Regions from separate parts of the Arthrobacter sp. 210 2 genome, predicted to be linked through region 2. Evidence: riboswitches for the same ligand, from Rfam matches in the RefSeq annotation. Region 2 holds a riboswitch; each other region holds the start of a gene.
What was found. A riboswitch is a leader RNA that binds a small molecule or an ion and turns the genes downstream of it on or off. The one in region 2 is predicted to bind cyclic di-AMP.
Positions count from the first base shown of each region.

Region 1 (3,266 bases), on a different contig from region 2:
CCCGGCGCGGTCCTGGCCCGTGTGGCCAGCAGCCACCTGCGCGTGGGAAGTTTCCAGTACGCGCGGGCAACGGACAACATCGAGCTCCTGCGCCGGCTGGCGGACCACGCCATCGCCAGGCACTACCCGGCCGCTGCCGAAGCAGAAAACCCGTACCTGGCCCTCTTTAAGGGCGTAGTGTCCGCCCAGGCCTCGCTGGTGGCGCAGTGGATGCTGGTGGGGTTTGTCCATGGTGTGATGAATACGGACAACATGACCATCTCCGGTGAAACCATCGACTACGGACCCTGCGCCTTTATGGACGCCTTTAATCCCGCCGCGGTCTACAGCTCCATCGACGTCGGCGGACGCTATGCGTACGCCAACCAGCCCGTCGTGGCCGAATGGAACCTCGCCCGCCTCGCCGAAGCGATGCTGCCGCTTTTCAATGAGGACCAGGAACAGGCCGTTGCCCCCGCCGTGGAAGCCCTGGGCGAATTCCGGAAGCAGTACAGCGATGCCTGGTTCAGCGGCATGAAAACCAAGCTGGGCCTCCCGGAAGCCCCGGCCGGAAGCCCTGGGGACGCCGCAGCATCGGAGCTGGTGGACGGGGTTGTTGCGCTGCTCAAGGACGGCCCCGTCGATTACACCCAGTTCTTCCGGAACCTCGGCCAGGCAGCGCGCGGGAACGTCCGGCCGGCCCGCGGCATGGTCCTGGACCTCGCCGCGTTCGACGCCTGGGCCGGGCAGTGGCTGGCACTGGATCCCGACGCTGACCTGATGGATTCGGTGAACCCGGTGTACATCCCGCGCAACCACCTCGTGGAGGAAGCGCTCGCGGCCGCCACCGAGGGGGACCTTGATCCGCTGCACCGGCTGCTGCAGGCCGTCAATGCTCCCTACGATGAACGCCCGGGCCTTGAACGCTACACGGAAGGCCCGCCGGAAGACTTCGGCACCTACATGACCTTCTGCGGTACGTAACCCGGAAGGGCCGGGAACGAGACAAGGGCGGCAGCCGGGATATCCCGGCTGCCGCCCTTGTCTGCGCTGCTTCGGTATGCGAGCGAAATTACGCTACGCGGACGAAGGAAGCTCCACTGAGCCAGCTAATGGAGTGGACCTCGGTCTTGAAGCCGTCAACGCCGCCGCTGACAACCTGGCCGTTACCGGCGAAGACGCCCACGTGGCCGGCGGTGATCACCAGGTCACCCGGGGCGGGGGTGCCCACCACGGAGCCGTACTGGTAGAACTGGCCCGGGGCCAGGTCGCCCACGGACTTGCCAACGGCGCGGAGAGCCTTCTCCACCATGGCGGTGCAATCCTGCTGGACGCCGAGCTGGCCGTAGGCGTTGGCCAGGATGGCTGCGCCGGTGCCCGTTCCGGTGGCAACGGGAGCAGCCGGTGCCGGTGCCGGGGCCGGTGCCGGAGCGGGGGCGGTGGAGGCGTAGGAGATGTTCATGCCGGTGTTCGCGGGAGCGGATGCGGCCTGGACCGGAGCGGCGGCGGGTGCTGCGTATCCGGCGCCCGGGATGGTGATCTGGTCGCCCGGGTAGATGATGGTGGAGATGTCCAGCCCGTTGGCCGCGAGGACATCGTTGAGGCTGACGCCGTTGGCGGCCGAGATGGCGCCCAGGGTGTCACCGGAAACAACGGTGTGGACGTTGGAGGCTGCTGCTGCGGGGGCGGCAACTGCGGCGGCGGGCGCCGAGTAGGCCTGGACGTTAGTGGCTTCGGTGCTGTCCGGGCCGGTCACGCCTGCATGGGCCGGAGCTCCGACGCCGAACGCGATGCCGGATGCAGCGGCAACTGCGAGGGCCGGGCGGCCGAGCGTCCGGGCCTGGGACTTGGCGGAAACAGCCAAACCCTGAAGCACGATCGAGCGGGCCGGAGTCGCGCGGTGACGGGCGGTGATGGAATTTTTTGACACGGTTGATCGCCTCTCCCATGCCTGCGGGGTGAGCTGTCGGGTTCGGGTTGGAGATACCCGGCCGAAAGCAACCCCGAACGGAACGAGGCGCTATCGACTTAACCCCAAGGCTTTGAAAAAGCCGCGGAAACTTGGTTCCCCCGTCCCTGCCAACAGGAAAGCGATTGAATCCCGTATCAGCGGCAGGGCTCGGCATGCTGAGGGGAATGTCCCGCTTGGGAGGGACACGTGAAAGACCATAACCCGCCCAGCCGCTGATTGTCACATTTGGATAACATACGAGGTCCTCCTCTCAGATTAAGCAATCGTTTTGACTGTCGGCTAAGATGCCGGGCTGACCTCGCCTGATAGTCCGCTGCTAACCCTGCGCGCACGAGCGCGTAACAAAGTCATAAAGTTGCGCACGTAACACCGCTCCTGCGGGAACGCGGATAGGTCCCTGCTTGGCGTCGACGGTGACATGGAGGGGCAGTACAGTGCCCACCTTGTCCTCCGCAATGGCATGCGGGTCACAGCGGGCGGGGCGGATATGCAAGGGGAGCTGACGGGGGCCGTCACCCGCCGTGAGGGTGAGGTTTTCCGGCCAGGGATTCCGGGGCGCTTCGGCCAGCAGGGGAGTGCCGCCAATGCTCCGTATCGTCAGGGACCGGGCCGCCTGGTCCGGGTTTTTCCCACCTGGTGCCGGGTGCGGGGCCACCACAAGATGGACGACGGCGGTGCGCGCGTCCGGTGCCACCTCCAGCTGTGTGCCCAGGCGGATGTCCGCCACGGCGGCTACTGCGGCGGCGAGGCAGAGTTCGCCATTGTTGCGCCGGAGGACCCCGAATGGATCTGAGGCGTTGAAGGTCAGTTGCCGGCGCCGGGACTGTCCGGGTGAGGTCACGAGGACGGTGGCCTTCGCCGTTTCTTCGTCGGGGGAGGGGTGCCCCTCGCACGTTGCAGCAGGAAGCGCCGCCGGCAGGCTTTTCGGCTGGCCGGGCGGCAGTTCGATGCCACCCCCGGCGGGCATCCAGCCGATCGCTCCTTTGAAAAAGGGAGAGACGACTTCGGCCTGGCTCACCGTCACAGCAGCGTCTGACGTATTGGTGAGCTGCAGCTGGACCTCAGGCGTGCCATATTGGTCCCGTGACTGGTTTAGCTCGACAGCTATGTGTCCTTGCCCTGCTGCGACAGTCGGTGCCGGCCCGGTAGCCCGCGGTGCTGCGAAGGGTGTGCATGCCGACGTTGCCTGTACCGCCGCCAGCGCTGCCGCCGCGGCCAGGAGCCGCAGGCGGCGAAGGCGTGGAAGGTGCGCTCCAGTGCCTGCCGATGCGCTGTGCCCGCCCATGGAACAAGTCTAGGATCGGCACTGCGCCGA
Region 1 is NZ_JBNHIE010000012.1:33,528-36,793, forward strand. Features, by position in the region: gene AC5RWA_RS18860 (protein adenylyltransferase SelO) at 1-963, shown strand, start outside; gene AC5RWA_RS18865 (C40 family peptidase) at 1,052-1,909, opposite strand; cyclic di-AMP (ydaO/yuaA leader) riboswitch at 1,913-2,082, opposite strand; gene AC5RWA_RS18870 (hypothetical protein) at 2,268-3,236, opposite strand.
Region 1: linked by a shared signal. The riboswitch ahead of AC5RWA_RS18865 (C40 family peptidase) and the one ahead of AC5RWA_RS18425 (M23 family metallopeptidase) in region 2 are both predicted to bind cyclic di-AMP.

Region 2 (3,266 bases):
TATTCGGACAAAGTCAAAATAGGCTAAGCTTGCCACCGGACTACGTCGCAGTGATAGGCGATACGGTGGGACAACGCAAGGTACTGCGCTCGAGGAGCTGAGCTGGATGACGGATCTGATCGACACTACGGAAATGTACCTTCGCACCATTTTGGAGCTTGAGGAAGAGAACATTATTGCCCTGCGGGCCCGTATTGCCGAGCGGCTCCGCCACTCGGGACCCACGGTCTCCCAGACCATCGGCAGGATGGAGCGGGACGGGCTGGTGGTGGTGTCCGGCGACCGGCACCTTGAGCTCACCGAAACCGGCCGTAAGCGCGCCACCGAAGTGATGCGCAAGCACCGGTTGGCCGAGAGGCTCCTGGCCGACGTCATCGGACTCGATTGGGCGTACGTGCACGACGAAGCCTGCCGGTGGGAACACGTCATGAGCGAACGGGTGGAGCGGCGCATCTACGAGATGCTCGACCACCCCACGGAGTCGCCCTACGGCAATCCCATCCCGGGACTCGCTGCCCTGGGCGGCCAGCCCCTGCCGGGCGGTTCCGACGGAGCCGTGAGCCTGCTGGAAGCGATGAAAACGTACGGTCCTGCGTCGACGGTCACCGTCAGCCGGCTGGCCGAACCCATCCAGGTGGAGCCCGAACTGCTGGTCCAGCTTGATGAGGGCGGCATCCGCCCCGGCGCCACCGTGTCGCTCGAACGGGTGGGGGACTACATCTCCGTGCGGGTACCCGGCATCGAAGGTGCGCTGGAGCTTCCTCCGGAAGTGGCCGCCCACGTGTTTGTCGCGGTCCGGTAGACGACCCGCCCGGGCGCGATTACCCTATCGAATGGCATTTAGGCAAAGATAACGGAATTGTTACTTTGGGGTTTAAGCCTCTATAGTTGAACGCGAGCGTTGATACTAAAGCGTTACCTGATCCGGAGCCGAGCTCTGCCAGCGGACCAGGTGCACGAGCAATAACTGGCAGAGGCGGGGGAACCACAAGCGGCAGCGGGGGACTGCCTTGGGGTGAAGTCCGTCAGCAGCAAGCCTCTTCCAGCGAAGGAACCCTTTCCGGGGATATCTCTGTGCCGAAGCTTGCCTACGGCGGACCGGGTCTTTGAACTCTCTGACCCGAATCCGACAGCTAACTTCGCAGGCTTTCAGAGAGGAATCCTTCTTGTCCATGCAGACCTCCAGGGGGCGCCGCCGCGCGGCCAGCCCCGCTTCGACACCGCGTGTCGTCGAAGTCATCCACACGGAGCGCCCCCGCGATCTCCACCGTGATGCGCGCCGCCGTCGGGGTCCCTTCCAGCAGATCACCGAGTTTGCCTCCGCCAGCGGCATCGGCCAAAAAGCCGGTATTGCCCTTGCCGCCACCGGCCTGGTGCTGACCGTGACTGTTCCGGCCACCAGCCCCGTGATGGCCACCGACGCCGGAGGCACACCTGTCGCTGCCTCGGCAGTTACGCCCCAGCCGGCTGTCACAGCCGAGGCGGGAGCCCAGATTGACTTCAGCCGCTCGGCGGTTGTCACGCAGGCTGACCCGGACGGCAAGCTTAAGCAGCTCCTCAGTGCCCAGTCTGCCGGCGCCGTCTCGAGCGCCGCTTCTGCCGGGAGCCTTGGTGCCCCGCTCGCCGCCATGTCCACTGCATCCCCCTTCGGCTACCGTGTCAGCCCCATCACCGGCGGCTCGGGCGACTTCCACCGGGGCCAGGATTATGTGGCACAGTGCGGCACCTCCGTCCTCGCTGCTGCCACCGGCACCGTGACATTTGTTGGCTGGCACCAGTACGGCGGTGGAAACCGCGTTGTGGTGGACCACGGCAACGGCCTGGAGACCACCTACAACCACCTGTCGTCCTTCAATGTGACAGAAGGCCAGACGGTCTCCCGCGGCGACGTTGTCGCGCTGAGCGGGACCACCGGAGCTTCCACCGGCTGCCATCTCCACTTTGAGGTGCAGGTCAACGGCGAAGTTGTCGATCCCACGCGCTGGCTTTAGTCAAATGAGTGCAATGTCTCACTTGGGTGTTACCAGCCGTGACCTGAATGTGACATTGCTGCAAAACTCCTGTACCGTCTAACTCGCGTCAACTTTTCCGAAGTTGACGCTCTTGAGTGGATTGCCTAGCTCTGCCACCGCTCAAGGTCCGTTCGCATTTCATCGTCTGGCAGGGGCGGGGGAACCAATTTTGGCCTTCTTCATGAAGGCCTTGGGGTTAAGTCGCAAAGCTTCCTTGGAAGCCGCGCGGCCGGGTGACTCCCATCCGAATCCGACAGCTCACCTCGCAGGCATTGGGAGAGGCTACCTTCGTGTCTTCACGCCATAATTCTGCGCGCCACCGTGCACAAACGGTTCGTACCAACCCTTTGGACGCCATGTCCAAGGCTGTTAGTGCCAATGCCGGGACAGTAGGTCGCCAGGCAGCAGTTGTCGCAGCTGCTTCCGGTCTTGTTCTTGGTATGGGACTGCCGGCCACTGCAGCGGACACCACCGCTGGTGTCTCCGCTTCCACCGAGTCGGGTTCCGCGCAGACCGCCCTTGCCGTCACCGCCGAGCCCACCGCAACCGTTTCCTTCGAACGCCCCGTGGTGACCACCATCGCTGCGCCGAAGATCGAGCCGGTCCGTGCCCAGTCCACCGACGCCGACGAAGCCGACGATGATTCAGCTGCGGCCACCACTGCATCCACCGCAGAAAAGGCAGTGGCGGCGGTCAGCTCAGCAGCCACCTCCGGCCTCGCGGCTATCGCCTACACCGGCATCGGCAGCCCCTACGTCTGGGGCGGCACCACCCCCAACGGCTGGGACTGCTCAGGCTTCACCCAGTGGGTTTACGCCCAGGCCGGCATCAGCATCCCGCGCGTCAACGCCTGGACGGCCATGACGCCTACCTCCACCCCGCAGCCGGGCGACCTGGTCATGCAGAACGGCGGCGCACACGTGGGCATCTACGTCGGCAACGGCATGATGATCAGCGCCCTCAACCCTTCCCAGGGCACCCTGCTGCACTCCGTGGCCGCCACCGGAACCTCCTCGTTCTACACCCTGGGCAAATAGTTCTTGGGCGCTTCGGCCCCGGGAACTATTTCTTTGCCCCCTGTTTTTCGCTAGATCACACATCCCCGTTCGGGGCGCGCCGACATACCCCCAAGATGCCGGCGCGTCCAAAACTCTCGGGCTGCCCACAGGCCCCGAGGAAATCGAAAGAGAGAACTGATGACTACTCGTGCTACCGCACGGCACCGCGCCGAGGTCACCAAAACCAACTCAATCG
Region 2 is NZ_JBNHIE010000011.1:127,444-130,709, reverse strand. Features, by position in the region: gene AC5RWA_RS18430 (iron-dependent transcriptional repressor DtxR) at 107-802, shown strand; cyclic di-AMP (ydaO/yuaA leader) riboswitch at 950-1,162, shown strand; gene AC5RWA_RS18425 (M23 family metallopeptidase) at 1,173-1,991, shown strand; cyclic di-AMP (ydaO/yuaA leader) riboswitch at 2,128-2,298, shown strand; gene AC5RWA_RS18420 (C40 family peptidase) at 2,369-3,049, shown strand; gene AC5RWA_RS18415 (NlpC/P60 family protein) at 3,209-3,266, shown strand, end outside.

Region 3 (3,266 bases), on a different contig from region 2:
CCGCAGCCATCGCTGCCGCAAGGTCCCCGGGAACCTCCACGATCCGCGGCTGGGTGTCCAGTTCCAGCTCCACGTCCACGGTTTCTCCAGCGGAGACCCCCGTGAACTCCCGGTTATGGGCGCTGAGGGAGATCATGTTCCGCCCGCCCATCGCCGCAATGCTGCTGCGGTAGCTCTTGCCGTTGATGGTCACCACCACCGGAGGCCGCCTGCCGGCCCCCAGCCCCTCCACAACATGCTCGGGAACCTCAATGCCGGTCTTATTGCCGCTGCCCTGGATGGTGGTAGTGAACTTCATGGTTCAAAATAAACCAGGCCCCGGGCCGGCTTCAACACAAGGGCTTCAACAGAAGTGGCCCCCTACAACAGAAGCGGCCCCCTTCAACGGAAGAGGGCCGCTTCAACAGACTGGTGCCGCTTCAACGGCGGCAGCGCAGGCTTAGTACCAGTTGTTGGCGTAGTGGAAGTTCAGGGCGCCGCACGGGGACTGGTAGCGCTCCTGGATGTAGTTCAGGCCCCAGTTGATCTGGGTGCGGTAGTTGGTGAGGTAGTCGGCCCCGGCGCTCGCCATCTTCTCGGCGGGCAGGGACTGCACGATGCCGTAGGCGCCGCTGCTGGGGTTGGTGGCCGTAGTGGTCCAGTCCGATTCCTTGTCCCACAGCGTCACCAGGCACTGCATCTGGTCCGCGGCCCAGCCGTAGGATGCCAGCTGGCCGGCTGCATAAGCCTGGGCACCTGCGGGGTCATTAACCGCGACGACGGGAGCCGGCTCGGGTGCCGGTGCCGGTGCGGGCGCGGGTTCAGGGGCGGGTGCCGGAGCAGGTTCTGCCGGAGCAGGCTCGGGTGCGGGGGCCGGTGCCGGCTCCGCGGCCTGGGGCACAACGTTGATCGCAGGGGGCGCGGGTGACTCGGCCGGGTTGGACCGGATCTCGCTCTTCTCGATGCTCATCTGCGCGTCCGAATCCGCTGTGGACTGGGCGCTTGATGAGGCCGTGGTCATGGCATTGGTGGCCTGGCCTGCGGCGCCTACTCCGACCAGCAGTGCACAGGACGCTGCCAGGACTGCGGCACGCTGGCCAAAGGTGAAGTTCTTGCCTTCAGGGCGCTCCGCATTGCTGTCAGAGCCGTTTTTCGGGCGCGGTTTTACCGGGAATTTGAACATGATTGATCGCCTCTCACACCTGCGGAGTTAGCTGTCGGGTTCGGATGAGGGCATCCGGCCACACGGAAAGATCACGTGCTGGCTTAACCCCAAGGGCGGTACATGCCCGGGACGGTGGGTCCCCCGCCTCTGCCTTGGTCAATCGGGGAGATCCGGGAAGTGGCAGAGCTTGGCGTCATCCGGATATGCGGTCCGAACGGGAACCGCACCCAATCGACGGTACAGGAGTGGAACGCTTAAGTCACATTTAGGTAACGGAGATCACGACGACGGCGCGTCGTCTTGCCCCTGTTGCTGCAGGAGTGGCAGTTGCAGGGCGAACTCCGTATGGCCTGGCCGTGACGTCACCGTTACCCGGCCGCCGTGGGCTTCCACGATTGACTGCACGATGGACAGGCCCAGGCCGCTGGTGCCTTCGGCCGCGGAGGCTCCCGCCTGGTCTCCCGAGCCTTTCCGGGCCGCGTCTGCGCGGGCAAAGCGTGAAAAGACATGGTCCACGAATGCGGCAGGGATGCCCCCGCCGTCGTCCGTTACCGTTACGATCGCCGCACCCTCGGGCGAGGTGCCGACGCCGGTCACCACTGTGGTGCCGGACGGTGTGTGCTTGCGGGCGTTGGAGAGCAGGTTCACCAGCACCTGGTGCAGCTGGGAGGCATCGCCGTTGACCACCACCGGCTCATCGGGCAGCTCAAGGCGCCAGGTGTGTCCGGGGGCCATCACCTTCTCGTCACTGACGCTCTCCACCACGAGCTGCGTGAGGTCCACTTCGCTGAGTTTCAGGGGCTGCCCCTCGTCCAGGCGGGCGAGCAGCAGCAGGTCCTCCACCAGCGCCGTCATCCGTTCGGACTGGCTCTGCACCCTGGCCAGCGACTTCTGGCCGTCCGGAGTTAAGTCCTCCGTCATCCGCATCAGCTCGGTGTAGCCGCGGATGGCGGTCAGCGGGGTCCGCAGCTCGTGCGATGCGTCCGCCACGAACTGCCGCACCTTGGTCTCGCTCTTCTGCCGTGCCTGCAGCGCACTGGCCACGTTGTCCAGCATGAGGTTCAGTGCATGGCCAACGCTGCCCACTTCCGTTCCAGGGTTGGAGTTCGACGGCGGCACGCGCACCGCCAGCGCCACCTCACCCGCGTCGAGCGGCAGCTGTGACACCCGGGTGGCCACCTCGGAGAGCTGTTCCAGCGGCTTCATGGTGCGCCGGATCAGGATGGTTCCGGCCAGCCCCGCCAGCAGCAGGCCCCCCAGCGAGACGAAGACGAAGGTCCACACCAGCGACGTGAGGGTGCTTTCTTTGCCGGTGAGGGGGAGCCCGGTCACCAGGACATCGCCAAAATTTGTTCTCACCGCAACGAGCCGGTAGCTGCCGTTGGAGAGGGCGCGGTCCACCGGTTGTGCGTTGGCGGCCAGCGCCAGCAGGGTTTCCTTGTCCTCGGTGGACAGCGCGGAACGGGTGGTGTCTGACGCCAGGAAGCCGCCGCTGTTGACCTGGCCGTTGAGGATCCTGGCGTTGACCGTGCCGACGCTCTGCCCGCGCGCGTCCAGCGGGTCGCGTCCGTTGAAGCCGCCCATCGGCGGACGGCCGGGATCATTGGCCCTTTCTGCAGCCTGGCTCAGCTGCTCATCAAGCTGCCGTGTCAGGAAGGCATCCATGGACGCGTAGCTGACCACTCCCACAGCGCCGCAGATCGCGATCAGCAAGGCCATGGCCAGGAGGATCAGCCGGGTGCGGAGGTGCCAGGTGGCGGGTTTGAGCCAGCTCCGCCGATGGGACTGCGGAGCTTCGGGGGAGACCATGGCGCCTACTCCGCCGGCTTGATGACGTAGCCGGCCCCGCGCACGGTGTGGATCATGGGCGGGTGCACGGCATCGATCTTCTTGCGCAGGTAGGAGATGTAGAGCTCCACGATGTTGGCCTGGCCGCCGAAATCGTAGTCCCACACCCTGTCCAGAATTTGCGCCTTGCTGATCACCCTCTTGGGGTTCTCCATCAGGTAGCGGAGGAGCTCGAACTGGGTGGCCGTGAGCTGGACATCGTCACCCGCCCTGGTGACCTCCCGGGTATCGACGTTGAGGACAAGGTCGCCCACCACCAGCTCGGCGGTGTCCA
Region 3 is NZ_JBNHIE010000002.1:554,452-557,717, forward strand. Features, by position in the region: gene AC5RWA_RS07060 (YdeI/OmpD-associated family protein) at 1-298, opposite strand, end outside; gene AC5RWA_RS07065 (aggregation-promoting factor C-terminal-like domain-containing protein) at 440-1,162, opposite strand; cyclic di-AMP (ydaO/yuaA leader) riboswitch at 1,168-1,320, opposite strand; gene AC5RWA_RS07070 (HAMP domain-containing sensor histidine kinase) at 1,424-2,953, opposite strand; gene AC5RWA_RS07075 (response regulator transcription factor) at 2,959-3,266, opposite strand, start outside.
Region 3: linked by a shared signal. The riboswitch ahead of AC5RWA_RS07065 (aggregation-promoting factor C-terminal-like domain-containing protein) and the one ahead of AC5RWA_RS18425 (M23 family metallopeptidase) in region 2 are both predicted to bind cyclic di-AMP.